Regions from separate parts of the Phreatobacter stygius genome, predicted to be linked through region 1. Evidence: predicted binding sites of a transcription regulator. Region 1 holds the regulator's gene; the other holds the start of a gene.

Region 1 (5,641 bases):
TTGCGATGCTCGCTCCCGCAGCGGTTGAAACCGGGCCGTCAAATGCCCGGCAAAGGGACGTCGGGACAGGGGGAAGCATGGGGGTCGACAGCGTCCTGATCCAGATCAATCCGACGGGTCAGTTGATCCTCAACCTCATCCTGGCGCTGATCATGTTCGGCGTCGCGCTTGAACTGCGCCTGAGAGACTTCGTCGACGTCTTTTCGCGGCCGCTGGCACCGGTCACCGGACTTGTCGCCCAGATCCTGATTCTGCCGGCCGTGACCTTCGCGATCACCATGATCCTGCAACCCCAACCGAGCATCGCGCTCGGCATGATCATCGTCGCGGCCTGCCCGGGCGGCAATATCTCCAACCTGATGACCCATCTGGCGCGCGGCAACACGGCGCTGTCGATCTCGATGACGGGCATCTCCAACATGCTGGCGGTGGTGACGACGCCGCTCAACATCCTGTTCTGGGCCAGCCTCAATCCGGCGACATCGGCGCTCCTGCGCCAGGTCAGCATCGAACCGGCGTCGTTCCTCGGCACCACTGCCCTGCTGCTCGGCCTGCCGCTGATCGCCGGCATGGCCACCGTGCATTTTTGGCCAAAGCTCGCCGACCGGCTCCGCCGGCCGTTTCAGATCGCCTCCTTTGTCTTCCTTATCGGTTTCATCATCGCGGCGACCGCCAGCAATGGCCGTTATTTCCTCACCTTCGTCAGCGACATCATTCCCCTGGTGATTCTGCACAACGCCATCGCGGTCGGGATCGGCTGGCTGGCGGCGCGGTTCTGGCGGCTCAGCGACTACGACACTCGCGCGATGGCGATCGAGGTGAGCATGCACAATTCGGGTCTGGGGCTGGCCCTCATCCTCAACCAGTTCGACGCGCTGGGCGGGGCCGCCCTGATCGCCGCCGGCTGGGGCGTCTGGCACATCGTCTCGGGCTGGGCGCTGGCGGTCTACTGGACGCGGCGTGACAGGAAGGCAGCGGCCGAATGAACGCGGGCATCCTGGTGACCGGGGCCGCCGGTTTCATCGGCCAGGCCCTGGTCCGGCAACTGGCTGCCGGCGACGAACCGGTCTTCGGCCTGGATATTCGTGCCGCGACGCAGCCGGTTCCCGGTGTCCGTTATGAAAAGGCCGACATTCGCGACCGGGCGCTGGTTGGCCTCGTGGCGCGCCTCAAGCCGCGTGTGGTCGTGCATCTCGCCTCGGTCGTCGCCGCCGGCGGCGATGCCGAACAGGACTATGCCATCGATGTCATCGGCACCGGCCATGTCGTCGAAGCCTGCCTTGCCGCCGGCGTGACGCGCCTGGTGGTCACATCCAGCGGCGCTGCCTATGGCTACCATGCCGACAATGCCCAGCCGCTGACCGAGACCGATCCGCTACGCGGCAACGAGGACTTCCCCTATTCGCGCCACAAAAGGCTGGTGGAAAACCTGCTCGCCGAAGCGCGCGCGGCCCATCCGGCACTGGAGCAGGTGGTGTTCCGCCCCTGCACCGTGCTGGGGCCAGGCGTCAGCAACCAGATCACCGCCATTTTCGAGCGGCCGGTGGTCATCGGCCTTGCCGGCAGCGCGGCGCCGTTCAGCCTGGTCAGCGAAACCGACGTGGTGGCGGCGCTGGCCCGCGCCGCCGCACCGGCAAGCCTGCCCGGCATCTACAATCTCGCCGGCGACGGCACGCTGTCGCTCGCCGAGATTGCCGGGCGCATCGGCAAGCCCTATCTGCCGCTGCCGCCAGCCCTGCTGCGTGGCGTCCTGTGGTTCGCCAACCGGCTGAAACTGACCCCACTCGGCCCGGCCCAGGTGAATTTCCTGCAATACCGGCCGGTGCTGGCCAATGACCGCCTGAAGACCGGCTTCGGTTATGTGCCGGCCCTGTCGGCGGCGGAGGCCTTTGACCGCTATTGGCGTGCGAGGCCGGCATCATGACCTTCCTCGTCATCGGCGCGGGACCGGCCGGGCTTGCCACCGCCCGGGTGTTCAAGGCGGCCGGCCTGCCCTTCGAGGTGGTCGAGCGGCATGCCGATATCGGCGGCCAGTGGCTCTATGGCGCGCCATCGAGCGGGGTCTATGCCTCGACCCACCTGATCTCGTCGAAAACCACCACGGCCTTTGCCGACTATCCGATGCCGGAAGACTGGCCGGCCTATCCACATCACGCTCAGGTTCTCGATTATCTCAAGAATTTCACCCGCCATTTCGGCCTCTACCCGTCGATCCGTTTCAACCGGGCGGTGACCCGGCTGACCCGGCAGGAGGATGGCTGGCGGGCGAGCTTCGACGACGGCACGAGCCTCGACTACCAGGGCGTGGTCATTGCCAATGGTCATCTCACCGATCCCGAACTGCCGCAGATCCCCGGCAGCTTTTCCGGCGAGCTGATGCATTCCAAGACCTACAAGAACGCCGCGATCTTCAGCGGCAAGCGCGTGCTGATCGTCGGCATGGGCAATACCGGCTGCGACATCGCGGTCGATGCCGTTCATCGCGCCTCGAAAGTCTTGTGGTCGGTGCGCAGCGGCAATCATTTCGCCCCGAAATTCCTCCGCGGCAAGCCGGCGGACGAGGCCAATCACAAGGCGAAACTTGTGCTGCCGCGCCGGCTTCGCTCGATCCTGCACGAGGCGGTGCTGCGGTTTGTTGTCGGCTCACCGGAAGATTTCGGGCTGCCGCGCCCGGCGCACCGGCTTTACGATCGCACCCCGGTGGTCAATTCGCTGGTGCTGCAGCACCTCGGCCAGGGCGACATCGCCGTCCGGCCGCCGATCGAGGAGCTCGACGGCAACCGTGTCATCTTCACCGACGGCCAGACCGACGAGGTCGATCTCGTGCTGCTGGCCACCGGCTATCGGATCACCTTCCCGTTCCTGGACGAGGCCGGGCTGATACGCGAACTGAACTGGAAGGCGCCGGCGCCGCACCTGCACCTGAACATCTTCCCGCCCACCGATAACAACCTGTTCGTCGTCGGCATGATCGAAGGCGCGGGCATCGGCTGGCCCGGGCGCGACCTGCAGGCGAAGATCGTCGCGGCCTATCTGGCGGCCCGCAAGGACGCACCCGACAAGGCCCAGTCCTTCCGCCGGGAGATCAAGCGCCATTGCGCCGCGCCCCGCCCTCGGGATGCCGGCCCCCATGGCATCTTCATCGATTTTGTCGATTACAAGCGCGTGCTCGGCAAGGGGATCGAGCGGTTGAGCTGACCTCTTTCGGCCGCCCGACGGCGGCCGGCCTCAGGCCGCGCCGGCGAAACGCTCGTTGAACGCATAACCGGAGCCGCGCACGGTGCGAATCGGGTCGGCCTCGCGGCCACGCTTCACCGCCTTGCGCAGGCGTCCGATATGGACGTCGACAGTGCGCTCGTCGATATAAACGTCGCGGCCCCAGACGCCGTCGAGCAATTGCTCACGGGTATAGACGCGCCCCGGCGACTGCATGAGGAATTCCAGCAGGCGGAACTCGGTCGGGCCCAGCGTGATCTCGCGGCCCGAGCGGTGTACCCGGCGCGTCTCGCGGTCGAGTTCGATATCACCTGACTTCAGCAGGCTCGACAGATGCTCGGGCTTGGCCCGGCGGAGCAGCGCCCGGATCCGCGCCAGAAGCTCGGGCACCGAGAACGGCTTCACCACATAGTCGTCGGCGCCGGTGGCAAGCCCGCGCACGCGCTCGCCTTCCTCGCCGCGTGCGGTGAGCATGATCACCGGCAGGCGCTCGGTCTCGGCGCGCAGCCGGATGCGCCGGCAGAGCTCGATGCCCGACAGCCCCGGCAGCATCCAGTCGAGCAGCATCAGATCGGGGACCGCCTCGCGCAGACGCACCTCGGCCTCGTCGCCGCGCATCACCGTTTCGACGCGGTAGCCTTCGGCTTCGAGATTGTAGCGGAGGAGAACGGTGATCGGCTCTTCGTCCTCGACCACCATGATGCGTGCGATCATGAGAAAATCCTTCGCAGGTTAAGTTCCGGCCGCGACGATCGTCGTGGTGTCGAGCTTCGGCCGCTCTTCGGCGAGCGTCGTGCCATTGACCACGTAGTAGATCGTCTCGGCGATATTGGTGGCGTGGTCACCGATGCGCTCAAGGTTCTTGGCGCAGAACAGGAGATGCGTGCAGGCGCCAATATTGCGCGGGTCCTCGAGCATGTAGGTCAAGAGCTCGCGGAACAACGAATTGTAGAGGGCATCGATATCGCCGTCGGATTTCCACACTTCCAGGGCGGCCGCGACGTCGCGCTGCGAAAACGCGTCGAGCACTTCCTTGATCCGCTCGAGCGCGAGCCGGGCCATGGCGTCGAAACCACCGGTCACCTTGGGCAACGGCAACGAGCCGTTGATGGCGATGACCCGCTTGGCGATGTTCTTGGCGAGATCGGCAATGCGCTCCAGGTCGGCGGCGATGCGCAGGGCGCCGACAATCTCGCGCAGGTCGATCGCCATCGGCTGGCGCCTGGCGATCACCAGGATGCCGACCTCCTCGATCTCGCGCTGCATGGCGTCGATGGTCGGATCGGCGGCGCGCACCGTCGAGGCAAGCGCGACATCGCCGCGGATCAGCGCATCGATGGCGCCAACGATCTGTTTCTCGGTGAGTCCGCCCATTTCGGCGACGCGCTGCGCCAAGCCCTTCAGCTCGTTCTCGAATGCGCTGACGATGTGCTCGGTCATGCAGGTCTCCTGGGTGGGGCTGGCAAAGGGGGCTTTTCCCTACCCTGATATGACGACGGTTCTATGCTTGGGACGTGACACATCAATGACGATGAATCACACAATGCTTCAATTGCTTAGATGAGATGCGACAAGACCGCCGGCAAGCACCCGATGGCCGACTCGGCTATTCCGCCGCGGGCGGCACGCGGCGGGCCGGCATTTCGGCGACCGGCGCCTCGCCTTGTTCGGCCGCCGCCGCGGCGGCGGTCTCCAGGCGAACCGTGAAGGTCGCGCCGTCGCGTCCCTCGCTTTCGATCGCCAGGCGGCCACGATGGCGCTTGACGATATGTTTGACCAGCGCCAGGCCAAGGCCGGTGCCGCCCTTCTCGCGGCTCGACGCCACATCGACGCGATAGAAGCGTTCGGTCAGGCGCGGCAGATGTTCGGCCGGGATGCCCGGCCCGTGGTCGCGCACCGCGACCACCGCCTCGTCGCGCCGCTTGCCGCGCGGCTCGCGCTTCAGCGTGATCTCCACCGTCTTGCCCTCGGCGCCATATTTGATGGCGTTCTGGACCAGGTTCTCAAACAGCCGGAACAGCTCGTCCTGGTCGCCCGAGACCACCAGCGAAGGTTCGGCCGCCTCCACGCCGACGCTGACGCCGAGCGTTTGGGCATAAGGGCCGAGGCTGTCGCGCACCTGGCCGAGCAGCGGCACCAGGTCGATCAGCGCCACCGGCCGGACATGTTCGTTCAATTCGACCCGCGACAGCGACAGGAGGTCGTCGATCAGCCGTGCCATGCGATTGGCCTGGGCCAGCATGATCGCCAGGAACCGCTCGCGCGCCGCCGGATCGTTTTTCGCCGGCCCCTGGATGGTCTCGACGAAACCCACGACGGAGGCGAGCGGCGTCCTGAGCTCATGGCTCGCATTGGCGACGAAATCGGCGCGCAGACGCTCCAGCCGGCGCTCTTCGGTCAGGTCGCGCAGCGAGACCAGCACGAA
Region 2 (5,641 bases), 220 kb from region 1:
CCTGACCGTAGATGCGTTTGATGCGTTGTTCGCGCGCATAGTCGATGATCAGCCGCATCATGGTGATGCCGAGGCCCCTGCCCTGCATGTCGCTGCGGATGAACACGGCATATTCGGCATTGTCATTGTCCGGATCGGCATGCAGGCGTACCGTGCCGATGAGGTCGCCGGTCGCCTCTTCCAGCGCCACCAGCACCATCGATCGCGCATAGTCGATCTGGGCGAGCTTGGCGATGAAGGCGTGGCTGAACTGCTTGATCGGCGCGAAGAAGCGCTGGCGCAGGTCGTCCGGATCGACCCGTTCGAGGAAATCCCGAAAGATCGCCTCGTCCTCCGGCCGCACCGGCCGGATGCGGAAGCGATAACCGCTCTCGGTCTCGACCTGGCGTTCCCATTCCTTCGGATAGGGCCGGATGGCGAAGCGCGGATGGCCGCCCGCACCGAGCTTTGCTGCCTTCGGCGCGCCGACCGCGATGCGCGCGTCGAGTGCCAGCACGCCCTGCGCGTCGGCCAGCAGCGGGTTGATGTCGATCTCGGCGACAGCGGCGAGGTCGGCGGCCAGCTGCGACAGGCGCACCAGCACCTCGGCGACCTTGGCGCCATCGACCGGCGGGACGTCGCGATAGCCGGCCATCTGCTTGGCGATGCGCGTGCGGGCGATCATGTCGCGGGCGATCCGCATGTCGAGCGGCGGCAGCGCCAGGGCGCGATCCTTGATCAGTTCGACGGCCTTGCCGCCGCGCCCGAACAGCATGACCGAACCGAAGGTGCGGTCATCCGCGAGACCGGCGATCAGCTCGATGGCGCCCGGCCGATGGATCATCGGCTGCACCGTGACACCCTCGATCGTCGCTTTCGGCATGTCGCGCGCGATCCGCGTCAGCATGTCGGCCGCCGCCGCTTCGACCGCCTCGCGGGTCGCAAGCCCCAGTTGCACGCCGCCGACATCCGACTTGTGCACGATGTCGGGCGACAGGATCTTCACCGCGCAGGCATGGCCTTCGCTCAGGAATTCCACGGCATGGGCGCCGGCCTCCTCAGCCGTGCGCGCCGCGCGGATCGGGATGGTGGCGATGCCATAGGCGGCCAGGATGCGATCGACCAGGATCGGATCGAGCCAGCGCCGCCCGGCCCTGACGGTCTCCGATATCGCGGCGCGCAGCTTGGCAAGGTCGGCCGGCGGCACGATCTCGGCGCTCTCCGGCGTCTCCAGCAAGGCCGCCTGGCCGCGCGTATAACCCACCACATGCATGAAGCCGCGAATGGCCTCCGACTCGGTCGGGTAGCTCGGCAAGCCAGCCTCGGCGAAGATCGTCGTCGCTTCGTCCTGGTCGCCGAGCCAGACCGGGAAGACCGGCTTGACCCGGTCACCCCTGGCGCGCCTGGAGGTCACGACATGGGCGACCGCCGAGGCCGCCTCATGGCTCGGCAGCAGGGCGGTCGGGCAATTCATCACCAGGACCGCGTCGATATTGGGATCGTCGAGAGCGGCCTGCATGGCCTCGTCGTAACGGGCGGCATCGGCATCGCCGATGATGTCGATCGGATTGCCGTGCGACCAGATCGGCGGCATCGACACTTCGAGCCGGTTCAGGGTGGCGGTGCCGAGGTTGGCGAGCTTGCCGCCGCGATCCATCAGGCTGTCGACGGCCAGCACGCCGAGACCGCCGCCATTGGTGACGATGCCGAGACGGTCGCCGTGGAACGCGGTGAAGCGCGACAGCGTTTCGGCGGCCGCGATCAGCTCGTCGAGGTCGGCCACGCGTACCAGGCCGGCGCGGGCGAAGGCGGCGGCATAGACGTCGTCGGAGCCGGCGAGCGCGCCGGTATGCGAATGGGCCGCGTTGGCGGCGGCCCGGTGGCGACCGGATTTGAGCACGATCACCGGCTTCGACCGCGCCGCGGCCCGGGCCGAGGCCATGAACTTGCGCACGTCGGTGACCGCCTCGATGTAGAGCAGGATGGCGCGGCTGCGGTAGTCGGCGGCGAAATAGTCGAGACAGTCGCCGATATCGACATCCAGCTGGTCGCCGAGCGTGACCACGCCGGAAAAGCCGATATTGCGCATATGCGCCCATTCCAGCAGCGCCGCCGCGATCGCGCCGGATTGCGACACGAAGGCGAGCGAGCCGGGCTTGGCGCCACGCGAGGCGAAGCTCGCATCGACTTGGCCATGCGGCGCGATGACGCCGAAGCAGTTCGGCCCGACGATCCTGAGGCCATGGTCGCGCGCTGCCTTGGCGATCTTTTTCGCCGCGCTGTCATAGCCGTCTCGCTCGAGCGCCGAGATGACCACCGCCGCCGGCACGCCGAGGGCTGCCGCCTCGGCGACCAGCCCCGGAATGGTCCGGCCGGGCGTCGCCAGCACGACCAGATCCGGGACGGCCGGCAGGGCGCCAAGCGACGCGTAGCAGGTAAGCCCTTCGAGCTCCTGGTGATGCGGATTGACCGGAAACAGGCCACCGGCATAACCGGCCCGCCGCATATTGGCCAGCAGCGCCATGCCCATCGAGCGCGGCCGGTTGGTCGCGCCGACGATGGCCACCGATGACGGCGTGAAATAGCGATCGAGCCGGTAGAGAGACATGAGACCTCCCGGACGGACGGCATGCCCGGCGCGAAGCCGGACCTTGGCCTGATGCTGGAGGCTGGCTGACGCGGGATCAAGCCAACCGGATCGTCAGCGTTAAGCCTGCGGCGCCGTGACGCGCAAGTCGGAGTGCGGGATATCCGTTCCTGATCAGTCCCTGCCCTCGTATTTGTCCAGGAAGGCCTCGATGCCGAGCGCCCGGAAATCCGGCAAGGCAAGCCTCAGCCGCTCATGGCTCCAGTCCCACCAGGCCAGAGCCTGAAGCCGTTCGGCCGTCGGTTCGTCGAAGCGGCGACGGATCACCCGGGCCGGATTGCCGCCGACGATCGTATAGGGCGCGACATCCTTGGTGACGATGGCACCGGCCGCCACCACAGCGCCGGTGCCGACCGTGCGGCCGGCCAGCACCACCCCGCCATGGCCGATCCAGACATCATGGCCAATGGCCACGGCATGAGACCGGCGCCAGTCAAAAAAGCCGGCTTCGTCCGCTTCGCCGTCGAAATAGCGCGAAGCGCGATACAGGAAGTGGCTCTGGCTCGCCCGTTCGGTCGGGTGATTGCCCGGATTGATCCGGACGTGCGACGCGATCGAGCAGAACTTGCCGATCTCGGACATGTCGATCTGGCCGTCCTGGACGATGTAGGAATAGTCGCCCATCCCGGTCTCCGAGATCACCGTGCGTGCGCCGACCTCGGTATAGGCACCGAGGCGGCTGTTGCGGACGATCGCATCCGGGTGGATCGATGGCGCGAGGTCGAGCGTGGTCATGGGCGGTCTTTCTTCTGCGCGGATCGTGCCTTGGGTGGAAAACCACGGTCTTGCCGGCGCAAATGACATATCGATGACGTTTGAATGACAATCCAAAAGTAATCGAGACTGCCATTTGCTTTGCCCATGACGACCAACATCGTCACAAAACTGTTATTCGCCTGCCCTAGAGCCGAGACATGGAGACAAGCCGGCATCTGTTCGCCGCGTGCCGTGTTGTCTTGGTCCAAGGCTCAACCCATGCTCACCATCGACAAGGTCACCCGACGATTTGGCGCGAAAGCCGCCGTGTCGGACGTCTCCCTCGAAATCGCCGACGGCGCCTTCATTGGTGTGATTGGCCGTTCGGGTGCCGGAAAATCGACATTGCTGCGGATGATCAACCGCCTGCAGGAGCCGTCCGAAGGCCGCATCCTCTGCGACGGGCGCGACGTCACCGGCCTTCATGGCGCCGATCTGCGCGCCTGGCGCCAGTCCTGCGCCATGATCTTCCAGCAGTTCAACCTGGTCGGCCGCCTCGATGTGCTGACCAATGTGCTGATGGGCCGGCTCAACCATGTCGGCCAGGCTCGCGCCCTGTTGAAACTGTGGACAGCCGAGGACAAGGCCATCGCCCTGTCGGCGCTCGAACAGTTCGACATCGGGTCGCTGGCGAGCCAGCGTGCCGAGAGCCTGTCGGGCGGCCAGCAGCAGCGCGTGGCGATCGCCCGCGCCCTGGTCCAGGAACCGAAATTCATTCTCGCCGACGAGCCGATCGCCTCCCTCGACCCGCGCAACACCCGCATCGTGATGGACGCGCTGCAGCGGATCAACCGTCACTACGGCATCACGGTGATCTGCAATCTTCACTCGCTCGACCTGGCCAAGACCTATTGCGACCGGCTGGTCGGCATGGCCCAGGGCCGGGTCGTCTTCGACGGCGTGCCGGCCGAATTGACCAGCGCGGCCGCCCGCGAGCTCTACGGCATCGAAGCCGATGACGTCATCGACAGCCATACCCCCGTTCCCGCGGCGGCCGGCGTCTTCGCCACCGCCTGACCCGACGCTTTCCTCCCCATCCCGGAGACACGATCATGTTCAACCGTCGCAAAGTGCTGGCCGGCCTCGCCGGCCTCGCCCTTGCCGCCACCGCCGTCCAGGCCCAGACGCAGGGCTGGCAGAGCCGCTATCCCGAATTGGTGTTCGCCGTCATCCCGGCCGAGAACGCCTCGGGCGTGACCGAGCGCTACGGACCCTTCGTCGAATATCTGTCGCGCGAGCTCGGCACCAAGGTGACGCTGCGCATCGCCAATGACTATGCCGCGGTCATCGAGGGCCAGCGCGCCGGCCAGATCCATCTCGCCTATTACGGCCCGGCGTCCTACGTCCGCGCCCGCACCGTCACCAACGGCGTCGTCGACCCCTTCGTCACCTCGATCAATTCGGACGGTTCGATCGGCTATTATTCGGTGCTTTATGTGCGCGCCGACAATCCGGCGACAAAGATAGAGGACCTGCGCGGCAAGAACCTCTGTCTGGTCGATCCCAACTCGACCTCCGGCAACAACGTGCCGCGTTTTGCTCTGAGCAAGCTCGGCATCGCCAATCCCGACCAGTTCTTCGCCCGCGTCGTCTATGCCGGATCACATGAGAACGCCGTGACCGCCGTGCAGCAGGGCACCTGCGATGCCGCCTTCAACTGGTGGAACTCGGAGACCGACTCCAACCTCTCGCGCATGGCCAACAAGAACATGGTGCGTGCCGAGGACTTCAAGATGATCTTCAAGTCCGACCTGATCGCCGGTTCGCCTTATGCCTTCATCACCACCCTGCCGGAAGAGGCGCGGGCGGCCATCGTCAAGGCTTTCATGGAAGCGCCGGCCAGGGCCAAGGCCGCCTTCGACCGCCTGTCCGACGGCAAGGATCTCGGTTTCCACGCGGTCACCCATCGCGACTACGAGCCGATCGTCGAACTGCAGAAATTCGTCGATCAGATGCGCCGCGCGCGGACCTGACGTCCCCTCAAGCAACCTCCCGGGTGGGCCCGTTCGAGGCCCACCCTTTTTTTGTCGAGAAGAACCCAGGTTCATGGCGAGCGCCGTTCCACGCCTTCCCGATCAGCAGCTCGAGCCGCTGGCCCGCGCCTACCGGCAAGCGGTCGGCGCCAAGCGCCGACAGCTGATCCTGGGCCTTGTCCTGTTCGGCTGCGCCACCGTGCTGGCCGGCGTCGTGGCGGATGTCGACCTGTCGAAATTCATCACTAATCTCTGGCGCTTCTCCGACTATATCGGCCGCATCTTC

The links. The regulator PhoB, encoded in region 1, activates phosphate uptake and scavenging genes when phosphate is short. The targets are predictions, from matches to a motif close to TGTCATNNANCTGTCAT.
Region 2: a site for PhoB is predicted at 3,435-3,451, ahead of phnC (phosphonate ABC transporter ATP-binding protein). Genes of this name have one in related genera too.

Annotation. Positions count from the first base shown of each region.
Region 1 is NZ_CP039690.1:1,184,806-1,190,446, forward strand. Features, by position in the region: gene E8M01_RS05515 (bile acid:sodium symporter family protein) at 78-986, shown strand; gene E8M01_RS05520 (NAD-dependent epimerase/dehydratase family protein) at 983-1,924, shown strand; gene E8M01_RS05525 (flavin-containing monooxygenase) at 1,921-3,198, shown strand; gene phoB (phosphate regulon transcriptional regulator PhoB) at 3,229-3,930, opposite strand; gene phoU (phosphate signaling complex protein PhoU) at 3,949-4,656, opposite strand; gene E8M01_RS05540 (ATP-binding protein) at 4,823-5,641, opposite strand, start outside.
Region 2 is NZ_CP039690.1:1,407,932-1,413,572, forward strand. Features, by position in the region: gene E8M01_RS06455 (bifunctional acetate--CoA ligase family protein/GNAT family N-acetyltransferase) at 1-2,587, opposite strand, end outside; gene E8M01_RS06460 (LbetaH domain-containing protein) at 2,741-3,361, opposite strand; gene phnC (phosphonate ABC transporter ATP-binding protein) at 3,602-4,399, shown strand; gene phnD (phosphonate ABC transporter substrate-binding protein) at 4,435-5,355, shown strand; gene phnE (phosphonate ABC transporter, permease protein PhnE) at 5,429-5,641, shown strand, end outside.